3 regions of the Luteibacter flocculans genome follow, and region 2 is predicted to be linked to each of the others. Evidence: riboswitches for the same ligand, from Rfam matches in the RefSeq annotation. Region 2 holds a riboswitch; each other region holds the start of a gene.

Region 1 (10,142 bases), 240 kb from region 2:
ACCGCCGAATTCAACGCCATGTTCTGCGGTTTGAACGGCGCGACGGCGACACCACGACGATGCAACCAGCGGCACAGGGCGGCCACGACGGTGCTTTTGCCGGCGTCCGACGTGCAGCCCTGCACCATGAGCACCTTCGCGCTCATGCCAGCACCTCGGCCAGCGCTCGATCGAGTTGCGCGAACGCCGCGTCGTCAGCGGGAAGGCCGAATCGGAGTGCCTGCGGAGTCGCGAAGTGACGGACCAGCACAGCGCGTCGCGCCAGCGCGTCGTGCAACGCCCCCGCGCGGTCGTGCCGAACGTACTGGAAGAACTCGCAGCCACCGGAGGGCGGCAAGCCGTGACCGCTCAACAACGTGGCGAGGCGCGACGACGTACGCTGCAGCCAGTCACGCGCCGTGGCCTGCCATGCCGTATCGGCAAGCGCATGGGTCAGCGCGTACCGCGTCGGTCCGCTCAACGTCCAGGGCCCCAATGCCTCCGCCAGCGCATCGAGCAAGGCGGGCCATGCCGCAACGAAGCCCGCACGTGCACCGGCGAGGCCGAAAAACTTGCCGACCGAGCGAAGCACGACGAGCCCTTCGCACCGATCCGCAAGAAGACTCTCCTGCGGACGCGTATCGACGAATGCCTCATCCACGATGAGCCAGGGCATGTCACACATCGACGCTCCGGTATCTGCCGAGCGACGTCTCATCGCATCGACCAACTGCTCGCGCGATGCGCACTCACCGGTCGGATTGTTCGGACGAACGACGATCACGACATCGAAGTCAGCGACGCGAGCGAGCAGATCGGCCAGCGTCAGCGATGTCACCTCGTGCCCGGCCTGCCGCCAGGCATGGGCATGCTCGGCGTAGGTGGGTTCGATCACGGCGACGCGCGATCGCGCACGCAGCCGCGGCAACGCGGCGATGGCCGCTTGCGATCCCGCCACGGGCAGCAGGTCGTGAACACCGTAGTACGCGCGTGCAGCATCAAGCAGCCCATCGTCATCTTCGGGAAGACGCTGCCAGACACGCGGAGGGATCGGCGGTACGGGCCAACCGTAGGGACTCACGCCCGTGGAGAGGTCGAGCCACGCGTCGCGAGCGATGCCGTAGTCGCGCGCGGCGCGTTCGAGTCGACCACCGTGCTCAAGCATGCGCAGCCATCCCGCCCAGCGACGCGACCACGAGCCAGGCGATCGTGCCGCGATCCACGAGGCGCAATGCGCGGCGAATCGTCTGCGCATCCGGTGCATCGCCCTCGCCAAGGATCGGGCGCTCTTCCCACTGGCCGTGATAGGGCGCCGCGCCGCCAAGCTGCGTGCGCAAGGCGCCCGCCCCCGCCGCCATCACGGGGCCCGCATTCGGGCTGTCCCAGATGGGGGCCTGCGTGCGCCAGCAACGCCATGCCGTGACGAAATGGCCAAGGGAGGCATAAGTGAATGCGGTCAGCCGCGCGGGGACAAACCCGAGCACGTCGTCGATGCGTGCCGCCGCGCTGCCAAAACGCCCGTAGCGCGGCGTGCGGTAGCCCCACATGGCATCGAGCGTATTCGCGAGACGAAACAACAAGGCGCCGGGCGCACCGAGCAGCACGAACCAGAACAAGGCACCGAACACGGCGTCATGCCCGTTTTCGAGCACCGATTCCGTGGCTGCCGCGGCGACTTGTGACGCGTCGAGCACCTCGGTATCGCGACTGACCATCCGCCCGACGGCGAGGCGCGCCGTCGTGAGATCGCCCTCGTCCAGGGCATCGGCAACGGGTCGCGCATGCTCGCCGAGGCTGCGGCGGCCGAGCGCGAAGTAGAGCACGAGGACGTCGATGGCACACGTCACCGGGAACGGAACAACTCGGCGAACGCTCCACAACAGCACGACCGCCGGAAGTACCGCCACCGCCCAGGCGACGATGCCGGCCCAGCGGTTGTCCGCATGCAGCCACCGTTCCACGGCACTCGCCCACCGACCGAACCCAACCAACGGGTGATAGCGCCGCGGCTCGCCGAGCGACGCATCCAGCAGGCAGGCCGCGAACAGCGTGAGCGCGAACGTCATGGCAGGAACAGGCGCACCGCCGCGTCCGGCTGCGACGGGAAACAGAAATGCACGAAACTCGCGGTCATGCGGCCGCGTCGATAAATGCGCTCCGCCGTGGGCCCACCATGCGGGTTGTGTGCGGTTGCCAACGCATCGCTGCCGATGCTCGCCTGCGCATAGTGGAACGAGTGTCCGCGCAGAACTCCCTCCGGAAGCGCTGCCTCCTGCATGCCCAGTGCGGCGAGCCGGGGCTGCATCGTCGCGTGTCCTTCGAGCAGTCCGGCCATCGTGCCGGTATGCCCCTCGCGATCCGCAAGCCGATCCAACGCGTAGAGCAGACCGCCGCATTCGGCGAGCAGTGGCCGGCCGGCGTCCACGTGTGCGCGAAGATCGCGTCGAAGATCGTCGCGTGCCGCCAATGTGTCGATGTGCAGTTCCGGGTAGCCGCCCGGCAACCAGACCGCGTCGCACGCCGGCAACGGATCGCCCGCGAGCGGCGAGAAGAAGAGCAGCTCCGCACCGGCCTCGCGGAGCAAATCGATGTTCGCCGGATACAGAAAGGCAAACGCCGCATCCTGCGCGACCGCGATGCGCACCCCATCGAGACGCACGCGCGATGCCGGCAGCGCGACGTCATCGAAGGTCACGGGTGGCGGAAGCGCGACACGATCCTGCGCCTCCCAGACATCGGCCAACGCATCCAGCCGGGCGTCGAGGTCGTCCAGCTCCGCGGCAGCCACGAGGCCGAGGTGACGTTCCGGCAAGGTCAACGCGGCATCACGCGGCAACGCGCCGTACCAGTCGATATCGGCAGGCAAGCTGTCCCGCAGCAAGCCGGCGTGATACGGACTGCCGACGCGATTGGCGAGCACGCCGCTCAGGCGAAGTGACGGTCGATACGTCGCCAGTCCGTGTGCCAGCGCCCCGAAGGTCTGCGCCATGGCGCTACCGTCGATCACCGCGAGAACTGGCAGACCGAACGCGATGGCGAGATCCGCGCTCGACGGCGAACCGTCGAAGAGACCCATCACGCCTTCGACCAGAATCAGGTCGGCATCACCGGCGGCCTCGTACAGGCGCGCACGCACGTCATCGTCCCCGCCCATCCAGGGGTCCAATTGATACACGGGCTCGCCACTGGCGCGCGCCAGGATGGTGGGATCGAGGAAGTCGGGGCCCGTCTTGAACACCCGCACCCGCTTGCCCTGACGTGCATGCGCGCGTGCCAGGGCAGCAGTGACGCTGGTCTTGCCCTGCCCGGAGGCCGGCGCGGACACGAACAGCGCGGGGCAGTGGCGACTCATAGCTCGATCCCCTTCTGCGCACGGATACCCGCTTGATACGCGTGCTTGATCACGCGCATCTCCGTCACGGTATCGGCCAGCGCGATCAGTTCATCCGGCGCACCGCGCCCCGTGATGACCACGTGCTGCTGCGACGGTCTCGCGAGGAGTACCGCCAGCACGCGATCGAGCGGGACATAGCCCTTCACCAAGGCGATGTTCAACTCGTCCAGCAGCACGAAATCCATGCTCGCATCGCTCAACATGCCCTCCGCGACTTCCCAGGCCGCCATAGCGGCGGCGATGTCGCGCGCCTTGTCCTGGGTCTCCCACGTATAGCCCTCGCCCATCACGTGATAGCTCAAGGGGCCATCTTCGAACACGCGGAAGAAGGCTTCCTCGCCCGTCGAAAAACTGCCCTTGATGAATTGCACCACGCCGCAGCGGAACCCGTGCCCGAGCGATCGCGCCAGCATGCCGAAGCCCGACGAGCTCTTGCCTTTGCCATTGCCGGTGTTCACCACAAGGACGCCGCGATCGATCGTCGCACGTGCGATGCGGCGATCGATCAGCTCCTTCTTGCGGCGCATGCGGTCGCGGTGGCGCGCCTCGTCGTCCATGGCGGCCCAGGGCGTCGTCTCGTTCATGCCTGCGCCGTACGCTGCCCACGCTGACCGGGCACGAAGCGGAACACGAGTGCCTGGATCACCTGGGCCACCAGCACGTACCCGGCTGCCGCACGCACGAACAGCGGTGCCCACTGAGCGAAGCGCTGGACGTACTCCGCCATGTGCGGTGCCGTATAGCGCCCACCGAGCCAGTAGAAGGCACCGTTGGAGACTGCATAAGACAGCGTTGCACTCACCAGCAGCCCAGCGAACACCAGCGCGTGCGAGCGCAGCGAACCGTCGTAGCGAGGCGCCAGCAGGCGGCCTGCGTACCAGAGCACCGCGTAGGCCAGCGGCATGAATGCATAGGCCACGGTAATGCAGAAGTCGCTGACACCTGCATAGCTCACCGAATACCAGTCCACCAAAACGGAAAGCACGACGAAGGCGACGAAGGCCAGGTGCTTGCGCAGATAGATGCCACCGAGAAAGAACAGTGCCATCGATGCGTCGGGCAAGTGCAACGCATCGCCGAAGTGATGGAAGCGCGTGCCGATCATGACCACGGCGAACAGAGCGGCAACGGCCGCGAACATCGGGCGGGACAGCGGTTTCATGGTGGAACCTCGCAGTGGCATGGAGGATTACGAACGGGGTTGGTAGCGCAGCGTGAGCAGCCAGTTACGGCCAGGCTGGTTGAAGTAGCGGGCGGTCTCGTAATGGCGATCGAACACGTTGTTTGCGGACAGCTCGACCTTCCAGGCCGTCGCAAACGCATACGCCAGGCGAAGATCGGTGAGCGTGTAGCCGCCGAGCCGGTGCAGGTTGCTCGTGTCGTCGTAGCGATACCCGGAGGTGAACACGCTCGCCCCGACGCTCAGCGCACCGACCGAGCGATCGACGTCCACCCGTGCCGTGCGGCGCGCGCGACGCGGCAGAAGGTTGCCGTGATTCGCATCATCGCTATCGTCCTCGGGCTGCAACCACGTGGCATTGCCCGCGAGCCGCCAGTCGCCCAGCGTCGTGTCGCCAGCGAGTTCCACGCCACGGATGCGCGAGCGATCGACGTTGTTCGCACCACCGAAGGGGAACAGCGGCCCCGTAAGGCTCGCGTCGAACACGATGAGGTGATCGATGCGGTTCTGGAACGCGTTGATCGACCAATGCCCCCAGCCCGGCGTGCCGCGCAGGCCCAATTCGACGTTGCGCGAGGTTTCGGGACGCAGATCGGGGTTGCCGTAGTCGGGATAGTAGAGATCGTTGAACGTGGGGGCCTTGAATGCCGTGCCGTAGCTGCCGGTCACCTGCAAGGTGTTCGTCAGCGCGTAGCCGTATTGCAAACTGCCCGTGGTCTTGCCGCCGAACTGGCTGTTCTCGTCGCGGCGGAGGCTCGCCTGGATCGAGTTTGCGCCGAACTCCTGTTGCCACTGCGCGAACAGAGCATGGTTGCGCCGCGCATCGACGAGATAGTCGGTGCTGCCAACGACGCGGTCGCGCTGCCAGTCGAAGCCCACCGTCGTAAGGCCCATGGCACCGCCGATGCGGCCGAGATCGGCCTGGATCGAGGCGAGATCGCGGTGCGTGTTGAAGGTATCGGCGTAGACACCGTCCTTCTCGTCGGTGGAAAGGTCTTCGCTGCGCCCGAGGCTTGCCGTCAACAGCACGTCCTGCGCGGGCTTGTAGCGCACGCGGCTGCCGAGCACCTGCGTGGCCGACGCGGCGAAGTTGCTGTTGGTGCCGTCGTAGTGATTGCGGCCTTCACTGCGCGTGGCATTGGCGTCCGCATCCCATTGTTCGTCGAAGCGCCAGCCGCCCTTGAGCGACAGCGCATTGTTGCGATAACCGTCGCGATCCGGCTCGTAGGTGAAGCAACCGCCACCGCCGGGGCTGGGCCTGCCGCGGCATGCATTGATGCCATCGGTCTGGTCGTGATTGGCCTCGACTGCATACCAGCCGTTGGCACCGCGACCGGCAAAGCCGACCGCGCCACGCAACGTGTTGTCGCTGCCCACGCCAATCGATGCCTGCGGTACGAAGCTGCCTTGCGGGTGACGGGTGAAGATCTGGATGACGCCACCGAGCGCATCGGAGCCGTAGAGACTGGAGTAAGGGCCGCGCACGATTTCGATCCGCTCGATCTGATCGACGGGAATGTCCTGGAAGGCAGCCGTGCCGGACGTGACCGAGCCCACCCGCACGCCATCCACCAGCACGAGCACGTGATCGGCTTCGGTGCCGCGCATGAACACCGATGTGGCCTTGCCGGGACCGCCGTTGTTGGCGATGGAGACGCCGGGCGTGCCGCGCAACAGATCGGCGAGCGAGCGCGGCTGGCGCTGCTCGATCTCCGCACGGTCGATGACGGTCGACGCAGCAAGCACCTGGGTGAGTCCCTGATCGGTGCGGCTGGCGGTGACGACGACCTGGTCGAGATCGGTGGAGGCCTCGTCGGCAACGGCGACGGCAGGCACGACGAAAGCTACCGCGATGGCAAGCGCGAGGCGGCGGAAACGAAACGACACGTGATGACTCCCTGCGAACCGCGCCAACCCGCGCGGCATGATGGCGGGGACAAGTGCAGGGATAGGTGGGGATTGCCGGCGGCAGAACTCGACGGCCACCCACGACATGGCCCTCCGCCTGTCCGGTGTACCACGAGGCCGGTCTCCGGGCTCACGAGCGCAGGCCATGCCTGCGGGGCGGCGCCTTCCCATGCCTCAAGGGCACAGTGGCTTCGATGCCGACCGTTTACTCGCCTACCGTTGCGGGGGCAGCTCCGGAATGGCGCGATGTGTCGAACCGCGCGTCACCGGATTCCCGTTTCAATCCGCGGCGCTGCCGCCTCGGATCACCTTGGGCGGCGACAGTGTAGCGGAACGTTTCGCGAAACGGTCACGCCAGCGCAGGAACGGGCGCTCTATCGCGTAGTGCAGCAAGGCGCCTCCGGCGAGTGTCGCGACGGCATAGATGGCGAAACGCAGGAAGCGATAGTCCGCCAGATGGCCGTCCAAAGCCGTCTGGACGAGCGTGAAGACAAGCTTGTGGCACAGGTAGAGGCTGTACGAGGCGCGTGCAAGCCACCCGGCACCCGGCACCTCCAGGCGCGCCAGCCACGTATCGCCACTGGCCGCTGCCACAAGCAACGCCATGCCAAGGGCGAGTGCGGGATAGCCGACCACGCACGGCCAGAAGTCCATGCGCGCGCCGTCGAACAGAACGAGCATGGCGCCGAGCACCAGCAGACCGCACGCAAGCAGCGCCGTCGCGTGCGCGCGAAGGCGCGCGATCATGGCGGGCCGGAAGACACCCGTCGCTGCGAGTGCCACACCGGCCACGAGCCCATCGAGGCGCGACCATGTCGGGTAGTAGAGATAACGCAGGTAAGGCAGGCCGGCACCGTCGCCGTCACCCACCAGCGCGGGGGCCAGTTGGCTCGACCAGAGCCAGGCACGCAGGAGCATGCCACCCACCACAACGGCGAGACAGATCGCCACGAACGCGCCGACCGACGCACGGCGTGCGAGCGCCAGGGCAAGCAGAGGGAACACGAGGTAGAAATGCTCTTCCACGCACAGCGACCACACGTGCGAGAAGGCGTAGTTTTCCGGGTTGTCGAACAGCAGGTTGAAGGTGAAGGTCGGGAACTGCCACAGCGGTTGCATGCCCGGCGTCTCGCGCCATCCCGGCAAGGCCACATAGATGGCGAGTACGACAAAGAACGCCGGTAGAATGCGTACGGCGCGACGCCGATAGAAGTCGCCAAGGTCCAGCGTGCCGGTGGCATGCAGCGAACGCAGCACCTGCGAGCCGATCAGGTAACCGCTGAGCACGAAGAAGAGATCGACGCCCATCCACCCGGCGTGTTCGAGCGTCGCAAAGCCGGTACCCAGGCCGCCGAGCAGATAGCTGTGGAATAGCATCACCCAGACGATGGCGATGGCGCGCAAGGTATCGAGACCGGGCGTACGCTGCATGATCGAACCTGCTCCCCTGTGAACGGTCGGGCCATGCTGCGCTCATCCCCTGCGCCATCCGTGACCGAGGCATGGCGTTTTCCGGGCGGCGGCCTCCGGCGAGCGCTACCATCGCGGCTGAGAACCAAGGGGGAGAACACCATGACGGCAGCGACCGCCGGCACGCTGACATGCGTGGGCCTGGGCATGATGCTCGGCTCGCACCTGACGCCGATCGCGCGGAGCCAGATCACGGCGGCAGACGTGGTCTTCGCCGGAGTATCCGATGGCGTCGTGGAGCAGTGGGTACGCCGTCTGCACCCCGACGTTCGCAGTCTTCAGCCGTTCTACGCCGAGGCGAAGCCACGGCAGGCGACATACCGGGACATGGTCGAGGCGATGCTGACCGAGGTGCGTGCAGGACGACGCGTGTGCGGCGTGTTCTATGGTCATCCCGGCGTCTTCGCGCAGGCACCGCACGAGGCGGTAGCGCGAGCACGCGCGGAGGGCTATGTGGCGCGGATGGAGCCGGGCATCTCGTCCGAGGACTGCCTCTACGCGGACCTTGGCCTGGACCCCGGCCGAACGGGCTGCCAGCACTTCGAAGCCACCCAGTTCATGTTGTATCGGCGCTCGGTCGATACCTCCGCATGGCTGGTGCTCTGGCAGGTCGGCATTGCCGGCGACCTGAGCGGCGGACGCTTCGACACCGAGCCCCGTCGTCTCGCCGTGCTGGTCGAGGTCCTGAGTCGCCATTACCCGCCCACCCACGAGGTGGTGATCTACCGCGCCGCCACCCTGCCCTTCCAGACGCCGCGGATCGAACGCATGCCACTCGGCAGTGTGCAGGACGCCTCGCTCGGCATGCCGGATACGCTGGCGATCCCCCCCTGCACGCCGCTGGAACCCGACCTCGCCATACGCGCGCGTCTGGCCGAATTTGCAGCATCGGAAGCGCCTTAACGGACCGAGCCCGCGGGCGCGCTATGATCGGCGCGCGCATGGTCACCTGGGGAGGTGTTCCGGCGTCATCCAATAGGGGAAGACATGTCGAACGTAATCGATTTCCTGGCGCGCATGGGCGCCGAGGCCGACCTCCGCGACGCGGGGACCGAAGCACTGGCACGCGAACTTGCCGAGGCGAACGTCGACGGTGAACTCGCCGCCGCCATTCTCGCGGCTGACGAAGACACGCTGCGCGAACGCGTGGCGCCGGGCACTTACTACAGCATCCAGCTCGACCGTGAGAAGGAAGATCCGAACCAGGAGCAGGAGAAGGAGAAGAAAGAAGCGCCGGACAACGACGGTGCGGAAAAGTCCGCGCTCGCGCACAGCGCCTAGGCGTGAGATGAGGTTCGTGGGCCACATTCGCCACCGGCTCTCGCTGTGTGCGGTGGCGTTGTTGCTGGCGTCGTACGCCAGCATGGCTGTGGCCCAGTTGAAGCCGGGCGAGGATGCGACGACCACCCTCGCCCAGGCGGATGCGACCAAGACCTCGGACCATTCGGCTTTTGTCACGACACTGGCACGGTTGAGCCAGGACGCGGCGTCGCTGACGGAAAAGCAACGGGAGCATCTGCACTATCTCGAAGCGTGGCAGGTGGCCTATGCCGGCGATTACGAGGCGGCCATTCCCTTGCTGGAATCCGTCGTCGGCAGTTCGTCGGACAAGACCCTGCGTTTCCGCGCCACGGCCACGCTGATCAACATCCTGGGCATCGGCCATCGCTATCAGGATGCGTTCTCGCGCCTCAGCGAACTGACGGACACACTGCCGGACGTGAATGACCCGCAGGCGTTGCTGCAAGGGCTTGGCGAGGCGGCGCAGATGTTGACCACGGCCGGCCAGTACGACCTGGCCGCCGACTATGCCGAACGGATGATCCAGAACACGCCCGCCAACGCGAGTGCGTGCAAGGGCACGTATATCAAGTTGCATGCGCTGTATCGTGGCAAGCGTATCGTCGGCAGCGATCCGCGCTACGTGCAGGGCGTCGCCGACTGCGAGGCGGCTGGCGAGAAGCTCATCGCCAATGCCTTGCGCACCGACGTGGCAGAGAGCGCGATCGCCGACGGCCGACCACAGGACGCGGTGTCGCTGCTGGAGAAGCACTACGCGTCGGTATTGCACGATCAATATCCAAGTCTGACGTCGCAGGTCGAGTCGCTACTCGCGCGCGGACACTGGGAACTGGGCGAGGTGGAAGCCGCAGAGAAGTACGCGCATGCGGCTGTCGACAGCGCGGTGCCGGGCGAGTACTCCGAGCCTCT
Region 2 (10,142 bases):
ACGTCGCTGCCGAATTCCGCAAGCGCGGCGCGAAGGTGTGGATCGCCGCCCCGGGTGCCAGCGGTGAAGGCGTGTTGCCTCTCGTCGCCACCGCGCCGATCAGCGCACCGCTCGTCACGGTGCAGAGCTTCTATCGCGCCACCGCCGCGCTGGCATTGAAGCGCGGCTTCAATCCCGACGTTCCGCCGCACCTGAACAAGGTGACGGAAACGGTGTGACGCCGCATTCCAAGGACATTCCATGACCATCGCCCTCGTCAACGGCCGCGTACTTACCGACAACGGATTCCAGGGCGGCTTTGCCGTGCTGGTCGATGGCGGCACGATCACCGGCCTCGCCCTGCCTTCCGATCCGCGTGTACGCGCTGCCGAGCGTCACGACCTCGGTGGGCAAACGTTGCTCCCGGGCTTCATCGATTGCCAGGTCAACGGCGGTGGCGGCGTGTTGTTCAACGATGCGCCCACCGTCGAAGTGATCCGCACCATCGGCGAAGCGCATGCGCGCTTCGGTACCACTGGCTTCCTGCCCACGCTGATCAGCGACGATCCCGACGTGATGGCGAAGGCCATCGATGCCGTGAACGCGGCGGTGGAGCAGGGCGTGCCGGGCGTTCTCGGCATTCATCTCGAAGGCCCGTTCATCGCACCGGAGCGCAAGGGCGTGCACGATGCGGCCAAGTTCCGCGTCGCGGGTGCGGACGACGTCGCCATGATCGCGCGCCGCCACGGCGGCGTGACCTTGCTCACGCTGGCGCCGGAACGCGCCTCGGACGACGTCCTCGCGCAGCTCGTCGCCAATGGCGTAATCGTGGCGGCAGGACATACCGCTGCCGATTACGACACCACGCGTCATGCGCTCGGCAGCGGCGTCCGTGGCTTCACTCATCTGTTCAACGCCATGACACCCTTCACCAGCCGCGAACCCGGCGTGGTCGGTGCGGCGCTCGAAGATGCGGCGAGTTGGTGCGGTCTGATCGTGGATGGTCACCACGTGCATCCCGCCTCACTGCGTGTGGCGATCGCGGCGAAGGCACGCGAGAAGATGATGCTGGTCACCGACGCCATGCCGCCGGTCGGTTCCGACAATCCGAACTTCGTGTTGAAGGGCGAGACGATCACGGTACGCGATGGCGTCTGCCAGACGGCTGACGGTACGCTCGCCGGTTCGGCGCTCGACATGGCGACCGCCGTGCGCAACACGGTGCAGATGGTCGGCGTGTCGTATGACGAAGCCGCTCGCATGGCTTCCACCTATCCTGCCGCGTTCCTCGGCCTGGGCAGCACCCACGGCCACGTCGCCGCCGGCTACCGCGCCGATTTCGTGGTGATGGACGACGCTTACCAGGTCACCGAAACCTGGATCGGCGGCACGAAGGTCTTCGGCTAAACCACACGGAAGCTGCCCCGGCGGCGATGAAGCTCGCCGGTGGGAGCCAGCCTGCTGGCGATAGCAACTTGCCTCGCCGCCACACCGCTTCGTTGGCTTTTCGCCGCCAGGGTGGCTCCCACAAAAAAAGGCCGGCGCTCCGCGCCGGCCTTGATAGGGAGATCGCCGGTGGGAGCCAGCCTGCTGGCGATGGCAACTTGCCTCGCTGCCACACCGCTTCGTTGGCTTATCGCCACCAGGGTGGCTCCCACCTGTGCTGTTTTGTGTCCTTCGTCTTAGAGCGAGAAGTCGTAACGCACGCCAAGCCGCAGGTAGCGCGGGTTCTGGAACGCGATCGGACGGCGGTAGTCGTCGCTGACCACCGGCACACCGTTCTGCACCGTACCGGTCTCGCCCACGTCGATCTGACCGACGGGACGCTGGCTGCCGACGACGTTGAACACCGTGGCAGAGAACGCCAGTGGCTGGTTCTGGCCTGCCCACATCGGGCGGTACTCGGCGTTGAGATCGAGGTTCCATGTGTACGGCAAGCGGCCCTTCGACCCGCGCGGCGACGGCTGGAAACCGCACTCGAAGTACGAGGCGCCGTATTGGATCGCATCGACCGGATCTAGGCCGATGCAGTTCTTCGGACGCCCCGTCGCAACGGCCAGGTTGCCGCCGAACAACCATTCCTGCGTGGCCTGCCAGTAACCGTACGCCTTCAACTGGTGCGTGCGGTCGTTCGGCAGCGGACCGTTCGCGTACTGCATGATTTCCGGCGCGTCCCAGTCCTGCGTCACCGACGGATCGAGCTGGCCGATGTCCGACTTCAACTGGCCTTCCGAGTTGCCGTAGCTGCGCGAGAAGGTGTAGTCGATGCGGCCGTACCAATCGTCCGCGAAGTGATGTTCCAGATAGAGATCGAGCGAGTAATAGCTGCGCTTCAGATCCGGGAACGGCACATTGCCCGGCGGCGGGGAAGTGAAGTCGTCCTTGGTCAGCTTGAACGGCACGTACTGGCCGCCGCCCACGTCCACGAGGAAGGTGTTCGACTTGCCCGGATTGAACAGATAGCAGCCGGGCAGCGACGCGTTGCTGATGTCGATGCCGTTGCGCGCGGCATACGACTCGAACGGGCGCGAATCGCAGAAGTCGTCGATCGAGCTCTTCAGCTTGCGGTACGTAGCCTTCGCACCGAAGCTCCAGTTCTCGTTGATGGCCTTGTCGAAGCCGAGGATGTATTCGTCCTGGTAATACGCGTCGATGCCCTTCGCGGCCACGGTCTTCGGATCGGGCGTCGTGCCGTCCTCGCCGTTGAGGTACGCGCGGCTGCCGAGCTGGGTCAGGCCGGTCGGCTCGCCGTTGGCAGCCACGCCGCTATAGGTGTAGTACTCGCTGTAGTACGTGGATGCCGACGCGCCGCGGATCGCGACGTTGGACGGAATGGCGAGGTGATAGCGGCCGGCGTTCGCGTAGATCTTGAACGTGGAGTCGCCGAACACGTCCCAGGTCGCACCGAGGCGTGGCGCAAGCTGATGACGCTGCTTCACATAGGTCTCGCCGTCGCCATTCAAGTTCTTGAACTGCTCGTTGCGCAGGCCGAGGTACACCATCCAGCGATCGGTGACCTGCCAGTGGTCTTCGATGTACTGCGCTTCCTGTTCGGTCTTCACGCTTGCGCCGGTTTCGAAGAGACGCTTTTCCGCGACGTACGTGGTACCGGGCGGCGGCACGATGTCGGGACGGCCCGTGACTGTGCCCGCATTGCGATAGACCCAGCGGTAGCCGCCTTCGTAGATGTTGCCGGAGGTCGATTCGAGCGTCTGGTTGTCCACACCGACGCGCAGATCGTGATCGCCCGCGCGGTATTCCACGTCGAGACGCCAGCCGTGCGTCTTGTCCTTGGCACCGGCATTCAGCACCGTGCCGTTGACGAGGCCGCAGCCGGTAATCGGATTGGCGATGCCGCGACGGTTGTCCGTGATCCACGGGCAGTTCGACGAACCGGCGTAGCCAAGATCGCGCTCGTGCTTCGTGGTGGTGTGACCGTACAGCGCGTTGATGGTCAGGTCGTCGGTGATGTAGCCCGTGTACTTGCCGATGTAGACGTCACCGCCCGGTGCCGAGCCCGCGCCCGCATCGAAGTTCTTGAGATTGTCGGTGCCGAGATACGCACCGCGGCTGCGCGTGTCGTAGTCGTACGCGTAGACGCTGCGTTCGGTGTTGGTCTTGTCGCCGATGCCGGTGACTTCGAGCAGATGGTTGTCGGTGATGTTCCAGTCGATCTTGCCCATCCACTTCGTGGCCTTCTGCGTCTGGTTCGTACGCTGCGGGGCCAGAATGCTGCTGGTGGACTTGGTATCGGTGCGGGTGAAGTCGCCCGCAGCGAACAGGAACAGCTTGTCCTTGATCAGCGGACCGCTGATGTAGGCGGTGTACTGGGTGTCGCTGCGCTCGTTGTCGCCGCGGTTCTGGTACAGCTGGCCGTTGGTGCGATAGATATTGCGTGGCGACTGGCGTGCGCCGTTCGGCTGGATGTACATGCCGACGCCGCCCTTCCAGGTGTTGCCGCCGCGCTTGGTCACGATGTTGATCACGCCGCCAGTCGAGCGACCGTATTCCGCACCGTAACCACCGGTGAAGATCTGTTGCTGGTCGATCGCGTCGTAGGGCAGGCTGGTGAAGCCCAGGCCGGTGAGCGCGTTGGTCACCGCATAGCCGTTGATGTAGTACTGGTTCTCGGACGCCGACGAACCGCCGAACGAGGCGACGTTACCGTAGCGGCTGTCGCCGGAAATGACGCCCGGCGCGAGCAGCGCGGCCGCTGTCACGTCGCGTGCGAGAGGCAGCTTCTGCAACTGTTCCGAGGTAAGTACGGTGCGCGAGTCGACCTGGGACACGTCGATCGCGGGGAGGACGTTGCCGGTGACCTGCACGCCTTCCAGGTTCTGCGCGGAAGTTGCAGAAGCAGTCGCTGCGCCGCCGAAGGACACGTCCACGCCGCCGCCGAGGTTCACCTGCACGTTGTCGCGGCTTTCCGCGACCTGACCGCCGCGCTGGACCGATACCTTGTAGCGGCCGACCGGCAGCGAGCTGGCGCGGTAGCGCCCATCGGCATCCACGCCGACGTCGCGGGTCAGACCCGTATCCAGGTTTTCGAGATGGACGACGGCGCCGTCCGGCTGCGCGACGCGGCCGAACACGACACCGGAAGCATTGGACTGGGCGAGCACGGCGCCACTGGCGAAGCAGAAGGCGAGGGCGGTGCACAAGGCGGTGCGCCGAATGGCGCCATTGCGAACGTTGGAGGCCTGCATGTGTTTGTCTCCCCGAGGAAAAGCAAGAAAGCCGGCTGCGAAGGTGCGAGCCGAGCTCCGGCGGTATTGCTGTCTCATCGCCCCGCTCCACCGGTCCCCCCGGACGCGGCTTCGTAGGCCATGCCTCCCGTTGCGCCATACCGCGCGCCCGACAGCAATTCCTTTCGCTTGTAATCGAATTATTTTGCGATGGTCAACCCTGTGTTAAGCAAAAATTAAATTTGTCGTGACAAACAAGCACTTGCCGGCTACCATCCGCCCCGTTCGGGTGTCCGCGCCGACGGTGGTTGGCGTGGATTAAACGGGAAGCCGGTGCGTTCTTTCGTAGGACAAGGCCGGCACTGCCCCCGCAACGGTATGCGTCCAGGCGGGCATTGCCCGTTCGCGGACTCGGTAAGACGCCACTGCGCGAGCGGGAAGGCACCGGGTCCGGCCATCGTCGATGGCTGACGCGAGTCCGGAGACCGGCCCGATGTCGACCCGCCACCCCGGCGGGCGTCCCTGTTTCGATCGATTCGCGGAGGGCGGATCCGGACAGCCGCCGGGTTCCCTCCCGTTTGCCGTTCGTCGCACGTCCTCCGATTGCCTGCATGAGCCGCTTTGCGGCGAAAGGAAGACGTTCCATGAAGAAGACCCTGCTCGCGGCGGCGCTTTTGTCCACGATGACGATGGCCCATGCCGCCGACGCGCCCGACCGGCTCGATCCGGTGGTGGTGACCGCCAACCGTGCACCCACGCCGCTGGACGAGGTGCTGGCACCGGTCACCCTCATCACCCGCGAGGACATCGAGCGGCTGCAGCCGGTGAGCGTGCAGGATCTTCTCGTTGGCCTGCCCGGCGTGGCGATCGCGAACACCGGCGGCATCGGCCAGCAGACCTCGTTGTTCATGCGCGGCACCAATTCGTCGCACACGCTGGTGCTGGTGGACGGCGTGCGCGTCGGCACGGTGGGTGCCGGTCTGCCAGCCTATGAGCAGCTTCCCGTGGAGCAGATCGACCACATCGAGATCGTGCGCGGTCCGCGTTCGACACTGTATGGATCTGACGCCATTGGCGGCGTTATCCAGATCTTCACCCGCCACGGCCAGACCGGTGAGGCGCCGACCCCGACGCTGTCCGTCACGGGCGGTAGCCACGGCTATACCGCGGGGCAGGCCGGCATTTCCGGTGGCGGCCAGCACGGCTGGTACAACGCCAGCCTTGGCGGGCAATACACGGCCGGGATCAACGCTTGCCGCGTCGGCGCCGCGGAGGCCATGGCGGGCTGCTTCACCGACGAGCCGGATCACGATGCCTCGCGCATGTATAACGGCGCCTTGTCGGGCGGCTATCGCTGGGACGATGGCACCGAGCTCACCGGTAGCTGGCTGCGCAGCAAGGGCGACATCGAGTACGACGGCGACTTCCAGAACTTCACGCGCCGCTCCCAGCAGGTGGCCGGTGGGAAGCTGGCTTTCGACGTGATGCCGGCGTGGCGCATGTCGCTCGCGCTCGGCCAGAACCAGGACCGCGCCGACAATTACCTCAATGGCGCCGACAAGACGCTCGACTTCGTGAACTACGGCGTGGACAAGGCGCGGGTGGGCTATCTCTACTCCAAGCGCAATCAGGCGTCCTGGCAGAACGACGTGACCCTCGCCGCAGGCCAGACCCTGACGGCCGGTGTCGACTACCAGCAGGAAACGTTGAAGAGCGATACCGACTACCTGGCCGACTCGCGCAACAACACAGGCATCTTCGCCCTGTACCAGGGTCTGTTTGGCGCCCACGAACTCCAGCTTTCGGTCCGTCACGACCACAACACCCAGTTCGGCAACCACACCACCGGTTCGGCGGCCTATGGTTTCCGCTTCGACAACGGCATGAAGCTCACGGCGTCCTATGGCACCGCCTTCCACGCGCCAACCTTTAATGACGAGTTCTATCCGTACGGCGCGCCCGTCAATCTGAATCCGGAAACCTCGCGTACTGCCGAGATCGGGCTGTCTGCGCGTCCCGGGATCTGGAACTGGGCGGTGAACGCCTACCAGGCCACCGTGAACGACCTCATCGGCTTCGATGCCAACTTCCTGCCGATCAACGTGAGCAAGGCACGCATCCGTGGCATCGAGGGGCAGGTGGGTGCGGACGTCGATGGCTGGCATGTGCGCGGCTACGTCACGCTCCAACAGCCGAAGAACCGCGACGGCGGAAGCCAGGACGGCAACCTGCTCGCGCGTCGCCCGGAACGCACCGCCCGCGTGGACCTGGACAAGGACCTGGGCGCATTCACGCTGGGCGGCTCGCTCAACGCGGCCGGCCACAGCTTCGACGACGCCGCCAACACGCGCCGGCTGGGCGGTTACGCCACCGCCGACCTCCGCGCGACATGGCACGTCGATGCCGACTGGAGCGTGCAGGGCCGCGTCGCCAACCTCGCCGACAAGCGCTACGAGACGGCGGCCTATTACAACCAGCTGGGTCGCACCTACTATCTGACCCTGCGCTACGCGCCCGCACACTGAAACCGGGAACCCCTGTCTTCCGGCAGGGGCCCCACTAAAGGCACACGCGACGAAACGCGCGGGACGTCATAAAGTCCGCGGGCGCGGGGTACCTTCCCGCGAACACAGGACGTGCCGTGAACTTTTTTGCTCCCTTCATCCGCCGGCCCATCGGTACCTCGCTGCTTGCCGCGGGGCTGACCCTGGCCGGTGCCATCGCCTATATGTTGCTGGGCGTTGCCGCGTTGCCTTCGATCGAGGTGCCGGCGGTGTTTGTCCAGACGCAGATGCCTGGCGCCAGCGCGCAGACGATGGCGTCCACCGTGATCGCGCCCCTTGAGCGACACCTGGGGCAGATCCCGGGCGTGGACCAGATGTACTCGAACAGTACGGAAGGCGCAGGGTTCGTACGTATCCGCTTCGATATGAACCGCTCGACGGACGCTGCCGCGCGCGACGTGCAGGCCGCCATCAACGCCGCCGCCGCGGATTTGCCGGCCGGCATGCCGTCGCCGCCGCAGTACTTCAAGTTCGATACGGGCCAGATCCCCGTCCTGCTCGTCGCGCTTACCTCGAAAACGATGCCACCCGACAAGCTCTACGACGTGGTCGACACGCTGATCCGGCCGGCGGTCGCGCAGATCGACGGCGTATCGCGCGTGCAGATCTTCGGCGGTACGCCGCACGCGGTCCGTATCGAGTTGGATACCAACGCCCTTTCGTCGAAGGGGCTCACCGCAAACGACGTGTCGAATGCACTGCAGGCCGCCAATGTGAACTCGCCGCAGGGTGTGCTCTCCGACGGCGACTCACAGATGACGGTGATCGCCAACGACGGCCTGCGCAGCCCCGAGGACTTCGGCAAGATCCTCATCGCCGTACGCAACAACGTCCCGGTGCGGCTCTCCGACATCGCCAAGGTGTACAGCGGCCAGCAGGACCAATACCAGAAGGCGTGGTTCCAGGGCGAGCGCTCGGTCACCATGCAGATCAGCAAGCGGCCGGAAGCCAACTCGATTGCCACGGCGGAAGCCATCCGCCAGGCGTTGCCGCGGTTCCGCTCGCTGCTGCCCGCCGATGCGGAAGTCACGCCCATCTTCGATCTCACCCAGACCACGCAGTCGGCACTGCACGAGGTCAAAGTGGCCTTGATGATCAGTATCGTCATGGTCGTGCTGGTGATGCTGGTGTTTCTGCGCCGGATGGGGCCGACAATGATCGCCACGCTCAGCGTGCCGTTGTCGCTCGCGGGCGCGTTCGTGGTGATGTGGTCGCTGGGGTACACGCTGAACACGCTGTCGCTCATGGCGCTGGTGCTGTGCATCGGCTTCGTCGTGGACGACGCCATCGTGGTCATCGAGAACATCGTTCGCCACATGGAAAATGGCGCGAAGCCTATGGAGGCCGCGCTGGAAGGTGTGCGCGAGATCGGCTTCACGGTGATCTCCATCACGCTGTCGCTCGTGGCCGTATTCGCGCCGTTGCTGTTCGGCAACAACATGATCACCAAGCTGCTGCGCGAGTTCTCCGTAACGCTTGCCGCGGCGGTGCTTATTTCCGCGGTGGTGTCGCTGACGCTGACTCCCGCGTTGTGCGCGCATTACCTGAAACACGACGCACCGGACCGCAAGCCCTCGCGCTGGGAGCTGGCGCTGGAACGTTTCGACCGCGGCTTTCTTCGCCTGTACCAGCGCGGGCTCGACTGGGCGATGCGGCATCGCCGCCTGATGCGCTGGCAGCCGTTGATTCTGCTCGTGGCGACCGTGGTGCTCGCCATCGCCGTGGTGAAGACGGCCGGCGGCAACTTCATGCCCGACGAAGACACGGGCATGCTGCAGTTGCAGGTCAGCGCGGATGCGAACATCTCTCCCGATGAGATGACCCGGCGCCTGCTCCAGGTGGCCGAGGTCCTGCAGAAGGACAGCACGGTTGCCGATGTGTCCACCATTCTCGGCGGTGACAACGGCGGCGCCGTGGGCAATCAGGGCCTGATGTTCGTGGACCTGAAACCCAAGGGCAGCGGTCCCGGCGAACGCCGGGAATCGCTGAAGGAGATCATGGATCGGCTCGGCAAGGAGTACGAGAAGATCTCCAACGTGCAGGTCTTCATGAACCCCGTGCAGTTCCTCGGCGGCGGAGGCGGCAACAGCAACCGCGGGCAGTACTCGTTCCAGTTGATCAGCACCAGTGGCGAAGATCTCCAACCATGGACGCTGAAACTCGTACGTCAGATGCGCAAGATGAAGGAGTTCCGTGACGTCGGCAGCGACTTCGACATCGTTGGCAAGCAACAGATGGTGAAGGTAGACCGCGACGCCGCGGGTCGTCTCCAAATCGGCATGGGCATGATCGATTCCGCGTTGTTCAACGCCTTCGGCCAACGCCAGGTGTCGATCATCTATTCCGATATCAACCAGTACTGGGTGGTGCTGACCGCTGCCGCGGCGCAGACCCTCAGCCCTGATGCCTTGCTCAACACCTACGTAAAGAACGAGGTGGGCAAGATGATTCCGCTGTCCGCGGTGGCGAAGATCGCACCCGTGGCGGTACCCAGCGCAGTCACGCACCAGAACCAGTTGGAGTCGGCAGACATCACGTACAACCTCGCGCCGAAGATCACGGCGGACAAGGGCAATACGCTGGTAGAGCAGGCGGTGCGCGCCATCAACCTGCCCGAAGGTATCCGGATGGATTTCACAGGCGCCAACCAGCGCCTGCGCGATGCGCAATCCAACGGCATGGTGCTGCTGATCGGTGCGATTCTCGCGGTGTACATCGTGCTCGGCATTCTCTACGAGAGCCTCGGTCACCCGCTGACGATCATCTCCACGCTGCCGGCGGCGGGCGCGGGCGCGTTCCTGGCGATGCTCATCACGCAGACGCAGCTCACGCTAATGGCGATCATCGCTGTGTTGCTGTTGATCGGCATCGTGAAGAAGAACGCGATCCTCATGGTCGATTTCGCCCTGGTGGC
Region 3 (10,142 bases), 210 kb from region 2:
GTGTTCTCGTCAGTCGTCTCGGTCGGATCGTCCGGTCCGGGCAGGTCGCCTGTCTGAATCTTCCACGCGACCTTCAACTGGCCCACGTTGTCGGGCGTGATCTGCTTGAGCGGCGAGTAGCGCTGCCCATAGGGCGAACCGCCGTAGTCGGTCCAGTCGGCATCGGGGCGAAGCGCGCGATCGCCCTGCGGGCCCGCCACTTCGTCCATCGGCAGATCGCCTCGGACGTCATGGTCCTTGTGCAAGGCGCCGGCGACACCGACCGCAGCGACGATCAACAACGCCACGAACAGGAAGCCGCCGCCTGTACCGCGCGCGGTCTCGTGGAGGTAGCGGCGGTTCAAGCCACGCCGCGGCCACGGCAGCAACAGCCAAAGACCGAGGGCGAACCAGATGTCGAGGCGCGGTAGCAGTTGCCACCAGTCGAGATGCACTTCCCACACCGACCACGCCGCCGTGCCGATCAGCAGCAAGGCGTAGAGCGGTACCGCGGCGCGCGAATGGAACAGCAGCAAAAACGCCACCAGCAGCGTGATCACACCGGCGGCGAGGTAATAGGGAGAGCCGCCCAAATGGACCAGCCATATGCCTCCCAGCAAGGTAGCGCCGCCGAACAGCGCGAAGACGATCGCTGTTATCAGCGTCGCTGGGTGGAATCTCCTGACTCGTTTCACTGCGGCCACTCTCCTGACATAAGGCCTCCCCCGTACCTCTTAGGGTGACCGTTCAGGCGTGAATCGCAGGTGGAGGGGCGCCACTCAGGCGACGTGCGCGGCGCAAGAAAATGCGCCGCGCACGTTTTGAACCAGGGACGACGCCTTAGGCGAACTCGGCCCAGGCGTCGGCATCCGCGGTGCTACCGGTGCGCTGGCCGAAGCGAAGATCGTGCGCGGCACGGTCCGGCGACGGCGCGCGTTCGGGCGCGTGACGCTGACCGCCGTCAACGGTGAAGAACGCCACCTGCTCGTGCAACGCCTTCGCCTGGTCCTGCATGGACTTGGCGGCCGCGGCGGCCTCTTCCACCAGCGCGGCGTTTTCCTGAGTCACCTGGTCGATCTGCGCAATCGCGAGGTTCACCTGATCCACGCCCGAGGACTGTTCGGCACTCGCCGCAGCGATCTCGGCGACGATGTCCGTCACCTTCTTTACGCTGTCGACGATACCGCGCAGGGCGGCCGACGACTGTTCGACCAGTGTCGTACCTGCGTCCACCCGCTCGCTGCTTTCCGCGATGAGGTGCTTGATGTCGCGCGACGCGGCCGCGCTGGACTGCGCCAGGCGACGCACTTCCGCTGCCACGACCGCGAAGCCACGGCCCTGTTCGCCGGCCCGCGCCGCTTCCACCGCGGCGTTGAGTGCGAGAAGGTTGGTCTGGAACGCGATGTCGTCGATCAGGCCGACGATGTCGCCAATGCGACGGCTGGAATCGCCGATCTGTTGCATGGCGCTCATGGCCTCGTTCACCACGGCGCCGCCCTTCTCCGCTTCGCCACGCGCATGTCGCGAGAGGCGATCGGCGGCTACGGCGTTCTCCGCGTTCTGCTTGACCGTGGCGGTCATTTCTTCCATCGACGCCGCGGTTTCTTCGAGGCTCGATGCCTGCTCCTGCGTGCGCTGCGACAGGTCGTCGTTGCCACGCGCAATCTGTCCCGATGTGGTGGACACGACGTGCGCGCTGTCCTGCACCTGCGTGACGATGGACGCGAGCGTGCCGCGCATGCGCTCCAATGCACCCAGCAGGCTGGCCGGTGCATAGTCCGCGGCCGAGGACGTGCGCAAATCGCCGCCTGCGATGCGGCCAGCGATGTCTACCGCGTCACGCGGTTCGCCACCCACGCTGGCGCGGATGCTGCTCATCGAAAACCACACGATCGTCAGCGCCAGCAACGCGATCAGGCCCGACTTGATGAGGCCGCTCGTGAGCTGCGCCGTAAAAGCGGCATCGATGTCGTTGAAATAGGCGCCCGTGATGAAATGCAGATCCCAGGGCTTGTACCAGGATGAATAGCTGATCTTGTCCCGCAGCTCCTTCGTCTTGGGCATGATCTGCGTGTAACGCGTCAGGCCGTGGCCATCCTTCGTATCCGCATTGAGCATGGCCTCGTAATGCCGGAAGCCCTTGCCGTCGGTATCGTCGCGAATGACCTTGCCGATATCGCCATGACGCAGCGGATGCAGGCGCATCGTCAGCGACGAATCGAAGGCGAAGATATAGCCGGAGTTATCCGACCAGCGCATGGCGTCGATCATCTTCAGCGCTTCGAGCCGCGCTTCCAGATCGCTCATTTCGCCCTTCTCTGCCCGAACTCGATAGGCATCGGCGATCGAGATGGCGCTCGTCACGTGCTGTTCGAGTGTGTCCTGCAGTTCGCGCATCTGCACCTTACGGCTGTCGACGGCCGACATGATCGTCTGCGACAAGAGCCCCAGCACGACGACCGCCATGACCATCCACACCCGCGTATTCAGCCGCGTGCGCCCGAACCAGTTTTCTATCGCCGACATTGCCGCTACCCCGTGAGTACCCCGTAGGCGTTGTAACGGCCGTGACACGCAGGACTTTACGAAAGCCTTGTGAACCGGGGACTTACCTTGATCTTTCTTAGTGAAGGCTTAGGTGGTGGCGACCGGAGCCCATCACGGTGTCCGGACCGCCAGGCAAGCCGACCACCGCTTCCGCACCCACCGGCACGACGACGTCCGCCTCGATCCTGCCGGCCACTTTGCGCCAGGCCACGGATGCCTCGCCGTAGGGCGTCACGACCGACGCCGACGCGCGCCCCAGAAAGGCAGTGAGCTTCGGCCGCACTTCGAAGCGCTGCCAGCCCGGCGCCAGCGGGCGCAATCCGGCCACGTCGGCATAAAGCCAGTCGTCGATCGTGCCGAGGAAGTAGTGCCCTCGCGAGCGCGAGGCAAGCTTCCAGTGCTCCCAAAGGCTGGTGGCGCCGTTCGCACGCCAGAATCCCCAACTGGGAAACGTAGTCTGCGTGGCAATCGCCCAGGCTTCGTCGGCGTGGCCGGTCGCCGTGAGGAAGGGCAGGAGCACCTTGGTCGCCAGCGCGCCGGTGTCCAGGTGATCGCCGCGCCCCCTCGCATCTGCCGCGACGCCTGCCGCTACACGCGTGATGAGATCATCCGGCACCAGACCGAATGACAGCGCCAGCAGGTTGTGCGCCTGGCGATACCCTCGGTCGCCTTCGCCCCGGTAGCGGGCCTGGCTTCGATCGAGAAAGCGTGCATTGAAAGCCTTCTTGACGACCTCCGCGCGTGCATCGAACGTCGTCGCCCTGGCGTCGTCGCCGAGCACGCGCAGCATGTCCGCGGTGCGCCGCTGCATGCCATAGAGATACGCGGTCGCCGCCACGCGCTTGTCCTCGGGTGCATTCTCACCAGCCGGGTCGGTCTCCGGGCTCACCCAATCGCCAAGCTCCGTGTCCGCGATACCGGCGGGCGAACGCGCGTCTTCCATCGCAACGTAACGAGCGATCCCTTCGATATGTTCTTCCATGGGACGTCGATCGCCTTCGTACAACCACAACCACCATGGAATGAAGACGTAGGCGGCATGCCAGGTAGGTGCGCGCACATGACCCCAGCCAGGGTTCGGCGCAATGAGCAAGGGTGCACCGTCGGTACCGCGCGTATCGGCGATGTCGCGCAGCCATTTCGCGAGCAGGCGATCCGCGTCCAGATTGCGCAGGAACATTTCCGTGCCCAGCATGCCGTCGCCCGTCCAACCGTTCTTCTCGTACATCGGCGTATCGGTGGGAATGCTGTGCAGGTTGTTGAGGATGGTGTCGACCGTGGCGTGGTGAATCCAGTTGAGCAAGGGCTGGTCGCTGTCGAACTGGCCGGTGATGGCGATGTCCGTATGCACCACTTGCGCGGTCACCGCATCGAGGCGGGGCTTGCCTCCCGGCCATCCATCCACCTGCACGTAGCGAAAGCCTTTGTACGAGAAGCGCGGATGCCAGCGAATGCGCTCCCCCGCGAGGATCATTCGATCGGTCTGGAAGCCGTTCTTGAAGTAATGGTGTTCATCGCGCGCATCGACGGTACCGTCGGCAAGCAGCTTTTCGCCATAGCGTGCAACGACGGTCGTCCCCGACGGCCCACTCACATCGAACGTGGCCCAGCCGGCGATCACGCGTGGGAAGGCGAACACATAGGTGCCCGGTACGGGCTCGGTCACTTCCGTGGCCGCGAGCGTATCGATAACGCGGACTGGCTGTTCTGTCTGCGCGACGAGTTTGCCGCGCGGCGCGGGCAGTTCGCTGGCCGGTGCCCACGCATCCGGACGCACAAAGCGTGCGTCGTAGATTTCGCCACCATAGAGATCGTCGAGCCGCGTCGGCCCGTCGGCCACCTGCCAGCTCGCGTCGCTGACCATGTCGGACACACGGCCATCGGCGTAGCGGATGCGCAGCAACGCACGCAGGCGCGGCTTGCCGTGCCACGGTGCACGTTCCCAATGCCAGACGTTCGGATTGGTCAGGCCGTAGAAGCCGCGGCCGAGTTCGGCACCGAGCACGTGCGTGCCAGGCGACAACGAGACATCCGTCGCCACGACCTCGACACGTTTGTCGTAGTCGGTGAAGCCCGGCGAGAGCACGGCGTCGCTCACCGGGCGCCCATCGATCGCCATGTCCGCGTAGCCGCCTGCGGCAACGTAGAGCGTCGCGCGTTTCACGGGCCCGTCGATCCGGAACGTCTTGCGCAACAGCGGCGCAGGAAGCGTGTCGTCACGCTTGCCGATCCAGCGGACGTCGTGCCACGCGGCCTCATCGAGCGCCGTATCGAAGTGCGAGGAGACCTCGGCGCTTCCGTCCGAGGTGCGAACGTCGACGCGCCAGTCGTAACGTTCGCCAGGCGACAGGGGTGCCCCGGCGTAGGCGATGTCGAATGGACGCGGGTCGTTCACCTCGCCGCTGTCCCACACCGTGCTTCCGTTACGTGACACGACCAGGCGGTAACCGATCTGCACGGTACCCGGCGCATCGCTCCGGACCACCCACGAAAATCGCGGCTGCTTCACATCCACATACGTGGGTGATTCGGCGCGCTCCACCCGTGGCGTGGCGAGCGTTATCGCGGCGTTCGCAACAGGGACGACGGCGAGCCAAGCGCAGGCGGCAAAGAGACGCAGGAGCAACGTGACGACCTCGGTGCGAGCCAGATAGCCGAGCATAGCGCGCAAGAACGCCGGCATGACACGCATGAAATCTGACTGTCATGCGTACGGGGCATGACATCGCGTGGACGGGACATGGACGTTTCGCTGCGTAAACAGGAGAGACCCTTCCCACGAGAGACCGCCCCCATGGCTCACGCCGCCAACCACGATCCGTACGCCATGCAAGATCCCCGCACGCAGTATCCGCAACCGGACTTCTCGAAGCAGCCGCAGCCGGCACCCGGCCTGGCGAAGGAGATGGTACCGAGGCCAGATCACGGCGAGACCAGCTATCACGGCAACGGCCGCCTGCATGGCCGCAAGGCGCTGGTGACCGGCGGTGACTCCGGCATCGGACGTGCTGCCGCGATCGCGTTCGCGCGCGAAGGTGCCGAGGTGGTCATCAACTATCTGCCCTCGGAGCAGAAGGACGCCGACGAAGTCATCGCGCTCCTCCGCGCCGAAGGCAGCAAGATCGTCGGCATACCGGGCGATCTCCAGAACGAGGCGTTCTGCAACGAGCTGGTCGCCAAGACCGTGAAGGAGTTGGGCGGCCTCGACATCCTCGCCAATGTCGCGGGACGCCAGCAGTATTCGAAGTCGATCGACGAACTGGACAGCGAATCGTTCCAGGCCACCTTCCGCACCAACGTCTTCGCGTTGTTCTGGCTGACCAAGGCCGCCATGCCGCACATGCCGCCGGGCGCCGCCATCGTCAACACGGCGTCGATCCAGGCCTATCAGCCGTCGGACATCCTGCTCGACTACGCGCCGACCAAGGCGGCTATCGTCGCCTTCACCAAGGCGTTGGCGAAGCAGGCCGCCGACAAGGGCATTCGTGTGAACGCGGTGGCACCGGGTCCGGTATGGACGCCACTGCAGCCGAGCGGCGGCCAGCCGCAGGAGAAGGTGGTGGAGTTCGGCAAGAACGTACCGCTCGGCCGGCCGGGCCAGCCGGTGGAGTGCGCACCGCTCTACGTGCTGCTGGCGAGCCAGGAAGCGAGCTTCATCACCGGTGAAACCTACGGCGTCACCGGCGGCAACATGCTTCCCTGACCCGCGCCAGACGAAGGGCTAGGTGGCCCGCGTAATCCGCCCGATCGCATCCATCAGGTCGGCGACACCGTAGGGCTTCACCAGGATCGCGGTGCGTTCGTCGCGCTGTATGCCATTGGCGGTGTGATCGCCGGTGGCATACAGCACCGGAAGCTCAGGCTGTTGCTCCCGCAACCGATCCGCGACTTCCACGCCGTTCATGCCTGGCAAGCCGACGTCGGCCAGTAGCACGTCGATTGGCTGCGCGTTATACACACGCAGCGCTTCATGGCCGTCGCCAGCTTCGAAGGCCATGTGTCCGCGACTTTCCAGCATTTCGCAGATCGACATGCGGATCAGCGCATCGTCTTCGACCACCAGCACTCGCATCGGCGGCGGCACCGGCGTCGCGGTAGCCGACGCCATCGGCAGCGCATCCTGCGTACGCCGCAGGCGCGTCGCCAGCACGTTGCGCACGCGTCGCGCGAGTTGGTCGCGGGTGTAAGGCTTGCTCAGCAGCTCCACGCCCTCATCGAGGCGGCCGCCATGCACGATGGCGTTTTCCGTGTAGCCCGAGGTGAACAGGACGCCGATACCTGGCTGCCGTTCGGCGGCCTTGCGCGCCAGCTCGGGGCTGCGCAACGGACCGGGCATCACCACGTCGGTGAACAGCAGATCGATCGCGATGCCGCTCTCGATGATCGACAATGCACTTTCCGCGTCACGTGCCTTGAGCACGCGATAGCCGAGGTCGCCCAGCATGGCGACGACGGTCTCGCGCACGGCGTCGTCGTCCTCCACCACCAGGATGGTCTCGTCGCCACCGCGCACGCCTTCCTCCTCAATGTCGACCACCCGGTCCTCGCTCTGCGTCGAGCGCGGCAGGTAGATCTTCACCGTCGTGCCATGACCCGGCTCGCTGTAGATCTTCACGTGGCCGCCGGACTGCTTCACGAAGCCATAGACCATCGACAGGCCAAGGCCGGTGCCGCGGCCTTCCGGCTTGGTCGTGAAGAACGGCTCGAATACCTGGTCGATGATCTCGGCGGGAATGCCGGTGCCGGTATCGGTGACCGCGATCATGACGTACTGGCCCGGACGCAGGTCGCCGTGTGCCGCGGCGTAGGTAGCGTCGAGCAGCGCGTTGCCGGCCTCGATGGTCAGCTTGCCGCGCCCTTCCATCGCGTCGCGTGCATTGAGCGCGAGATTGAGCAGCGCGTTCTCGACGTTGCCCGGATCGACCAGCGTGTTCCACAGGCCGCCGGCCACCACGGTCTCCACCTCGATCGCCTCACCCAGCGCGCGGCGAAGGAGTTCGTCCATGTCGCGGACGAAGCGGCCGATGTTCACCACCTTCGGGGCCAGCGGCTGGCGCCGACCGAAAGCGAGCAACTGAGCGGCGAGCTTGGTGCCGCGGGTGACGCCGGCCATGGCGTTCGCCACGCGGCGTTCCGCGCGGGCGTTGCCCGCCACGTCGGCGCTCAGCAGCTGCAGGTTGCCGCTGATCACCTGGAGCAGGTTATTGAAATCGTGCGCCACGCCACCGGTCAGCTTGCCGATCGCGTCCATCTTCTGCGCTTGGCGTAGCTGGTCCTGGGTCAGACCGAGCGCGAAGTCCACGGGCTCGCCGTCGCTCCGGGTCGGCAGCAGCGACACCATCAGCACCGGCTCGGCGTCCGTACCGCCGCGCCACGGCTCCACGGACAGGCGCCAGGGCGTGCCGTCGGCCGAGGCGACCTCCAGCGTGGCGAGGCCCTCATCTACGGATCGCGAAAAGGCATCGACGATCCGTTTCCGGGTCTCGTCACCCCATACGGCGAGGAAATCGTCCGAGGGCAACCGAGCGGCCGCCCACGCATTCGCGTACAGGAGCTCCCCGGCGGTGGAAAGGGCGACGATGCCGTAGGGAACGGCATCGAACGACCGGGAGATCAGTGCATGATCCTGCAGCGCAAAGGAAGATGGCATCGAGCCTGGCGGGTGCGTGAGGGAGGAAAGACGGGAGTTTATCGTTGCTCGCAAGATCCGATTGTGTAGACGATCTTCACATCCTCTTCGCGCTCGATTACGAATCCGATCAGATACCTGCGCCAGACCCAACATCTTGTGTTGACCCCTCGCCCCGCCGGCTATATCGTGTGCCCGCTGGTGTCCGGAGAGGCGCGACTGCCCGTCGGACTTAATAGGGAATCCGGTGCAAATCCGGAACTGCCCCGCAGCGGTAAGTGGAAACGACCCCGTCTGAATGCACTGGTCCTCAGCGACTGGGAAGCGATGGGTAGGCGGGCCTCCGGGCCCTCGTCCACGAGTCCGAAGACCTGCCAGCGGTCGGTGCCTCATCGGTGCCGATTGTGGTGACGGCTTCCGCGGGGAAGCGCGTCGCGGACCGGAGCCGCCCTGGGCAGGCTCCGTCCCGGCTTTTTTCCCGTTGGCCTGAACCGCTTCGAGCCCCGTCCGAGGGAACGGGAGTTTGAACCTGGCCCTGGGGCACGCCACACATGACCACGATGGATTCCGCCGCGCACGAGCGCACCGAGACGGCCGACGCCGTCACCACCACCCCGCCCGCGACCGGCAACGCGCCCGCCGCTGGCTATCGCAACGAGCCGCCACCGGCCTTTGCCCTGACCCCGCCGCACAACCCCGGCCAGATGCGCGTGACGAAGCGCAACGGCGGCCAGGAAGTCGTCGACGTGAACAAGATCGTGCGCGCGGTCACCCGCAGCGCCGACGGCCTTTACGCCGTGGACCCGATGCGCGTCGCGCTGAAGACGATCGGCGGCCTCTATGACGGCGCCACCACACAGGAACTCGACCAGCTGTCGATCCGCACGGCCGCCGCGCTGACTGCCGAGGAGCCGGAATACGGCCAGCTCGCCGCGCGCCTGCTCGCCGCCTTCATCGACAAGGAAGTGTCCGGGCAGGACATCCAGTCGTTCTCGCAGTCGATCTCCACCGGCTTCGAGCTGGGCATTCTCAACGAGCGCCTCCGTGACTTCGTGCAGGTGAACGCGCGCAAGCTCAACGATGCCGTGGACACCAGCGCCTCGCGACGCTTCGAGTACTTCGGCCTGCGCACGGTTTACGACCGCTACCTGCTGCGTCATCCGACGAAGCGCTTCGTCATCGAGACGCCGCAATATTTCTTCATGCGCATCGCCTGCGCGCTCGGCGGCAACGACGTGGCCGAGACGCTGGAGCTGTACCGCATGCTCTCCTCGCTGGAGTACCTCGCCAGCTCGCCGACCCTGTTCAACGCCGGCACCGCGCACGAGCAGCTGTCGTCGTGCTTTCTGCTGGATTCGCCGCAGGACGCGCTCGAGTCGATCTACGCCAAGTACGGTGACGTGGCCCAGTTGTCGAAGTTCGCGGGCGGCATCGGCCTCGCCTATTCGCGCATCCGCTCGCGCGGCTCGCTGATCCGCGGCACCAACGGCCACTCGAACGGCCTTGTGCCGTGGCTGAAGACGCTGGACGCCTCCGTCGCCGCCGTGAACCAGGGCGGCAAGCGCAAGGGCGCGGCCTGCGTGTATCTGGAATCGTGGCACGCGGACATCGAGGAATTCCTCGAATTGCGCGAGAACACCGGCGACGACGCACGCCGCACACACAACCTCAACCTCGCCAACTGGGTGCCCGATCTGTTCATGCGCCGGGTCGAAGCCGACGGCGACTGGTCGCTGTTCGACCCGAAGATCGTGCCGCACTTCGTCGACACCTGGGGCGCCGCGTTCGACGCCGCCTATGAAAAAGCCGAGGCCGACGGCCTGGCCGCGAAGACGATCAAGGCCCGCGAGCTGTACGCACGCATGCTGCGTTCGCTGGCACAGACCGGCAACGGCTGGATGACCTTCAAGGACCGCTCGAACGCCACCAGCAACCAGACGGCGCGCCCCGAGAACGTCATCCACCTGTCGAACCTCTGCACGGAAAT

Evidence for each region. A riboswitch is a leader RNA that binds a small molecule or an ion and turns the genes downstream of it on or off. The one in region 2 is predicted to bind cobalamin.
Region 1: linked by a shared signal. The riboswitch ahead of btuB (TonB-dependent vitamin B12 receptor) and the one ahead of IM816_RS00550 (TonB-dependent receptor domain-containing protein) in region 2 are both predicted to bind cobalamin.
Region 3: linked by a shared signal. The riboswitch ahead of IM816_RS01365 (ribonucleoside-diphosphate reductase subunit alpha) and the one ahead of IM816_RS00550 (TonB-dependent receptor domain-containing protein) in region 2 are both predicted to bind cobalamin.

Annotation. Positions count from the first base shown of each region.
Region 1 covers NZ_CP063231.1:363,118-373,259, reverse strand. The annotation lists gene IM816_RS01540 (cobyric acid synthase) at 1-146, opposite strand, end outside; gene cobD (threonine-phosphate decarboxylase CobD) at 143-1,144, opposite strand; gene cbiB (adenosylcobinamide-phosphate synthase CbiB) at 1,137-2,045, opposite strand; gene IM816_RS01525 (cobyrinic acid a,c-diamide synthase CobB) at 2,042-3,331, opposite strand; gene cobO (cob(I)yrinic acid a,c-diamide adenosyltransferase) at 3,328-3,930, opposite strand; gene IM816_RS01515 (hypothetical protein) at 3,954-4,535, opposite strand; gene btuB (TonB-dependent vitamin B12 receptor) at 4,563-6,479, opposite strand; cobalamin riboswitch at 6,560-6,789, opposite strand; partial or broken gene IM816_RS01505 (acyltransferase family protein) at 6,783-7,892, opposite strand; gene IM816_RS01500 (SAM-dependent methyltransferase) at 8,034-8,834, shown strand; gene IM816_RS01495 (hypothetical protein) at 8,919-9,212, shown strand; gene IM816_RS01490 (diguanylate cyclase) at 9,229-10,142, shown strand, end outside.
Region 2 covers NZ_CP063231.1:120,196-130,337, forward strand. The annotation lists gene IM816_RS00535 (SIS domain-containing protein) at 1-218, shown strand, start outside; gene nagA (N-acetylglucosamine-6-phosphate deacetylase) at 241-1,386, shown strand; gene IM816_RS00545 (TonB-dependent receptor) at 1,662-4,685, opposite strand; cobalamin riboswitch at 4,935-5,172, shown strand; gene IM816_RS00550 (TonB-dependent receptor domain-containing protein) at 5,309-7,189, shown strand; gene IM816_RS00555 (efflux RND transporter permease subunit) at 7,306-10,142, shown strand, end outside.
Region 3 covers NZ_CP063231.1:326,037-336,178, reverse strand. The annotation lists gene IM816_RS01390 (glucose/quinate/shikimate family membrane-bound PQQ-dependent dehydrogenase) at 1-674, opposite strand, end outside; gene IM816_RS01385 (methyl-accepting chemotaxis protein) at 820-2,505, opposite strand; gene IM816_RS01380 (alpha-L-rhamnosidase) at 2,603-5,218, opposite strand; gene IM816_RS01375 (SDR family oxidoreductase) at 5,321-6,229, shown strand; gene IM816_RS01370 (response regulator) at 6,248-8,176, opposite strand; cobalamin riboswitch at 8,338-8,548, shown strand; gene IM816_RS01365 (ribonucleoside-diphosphate reductase subunit alpha) at 8,716-10,142, shown strand, end outside.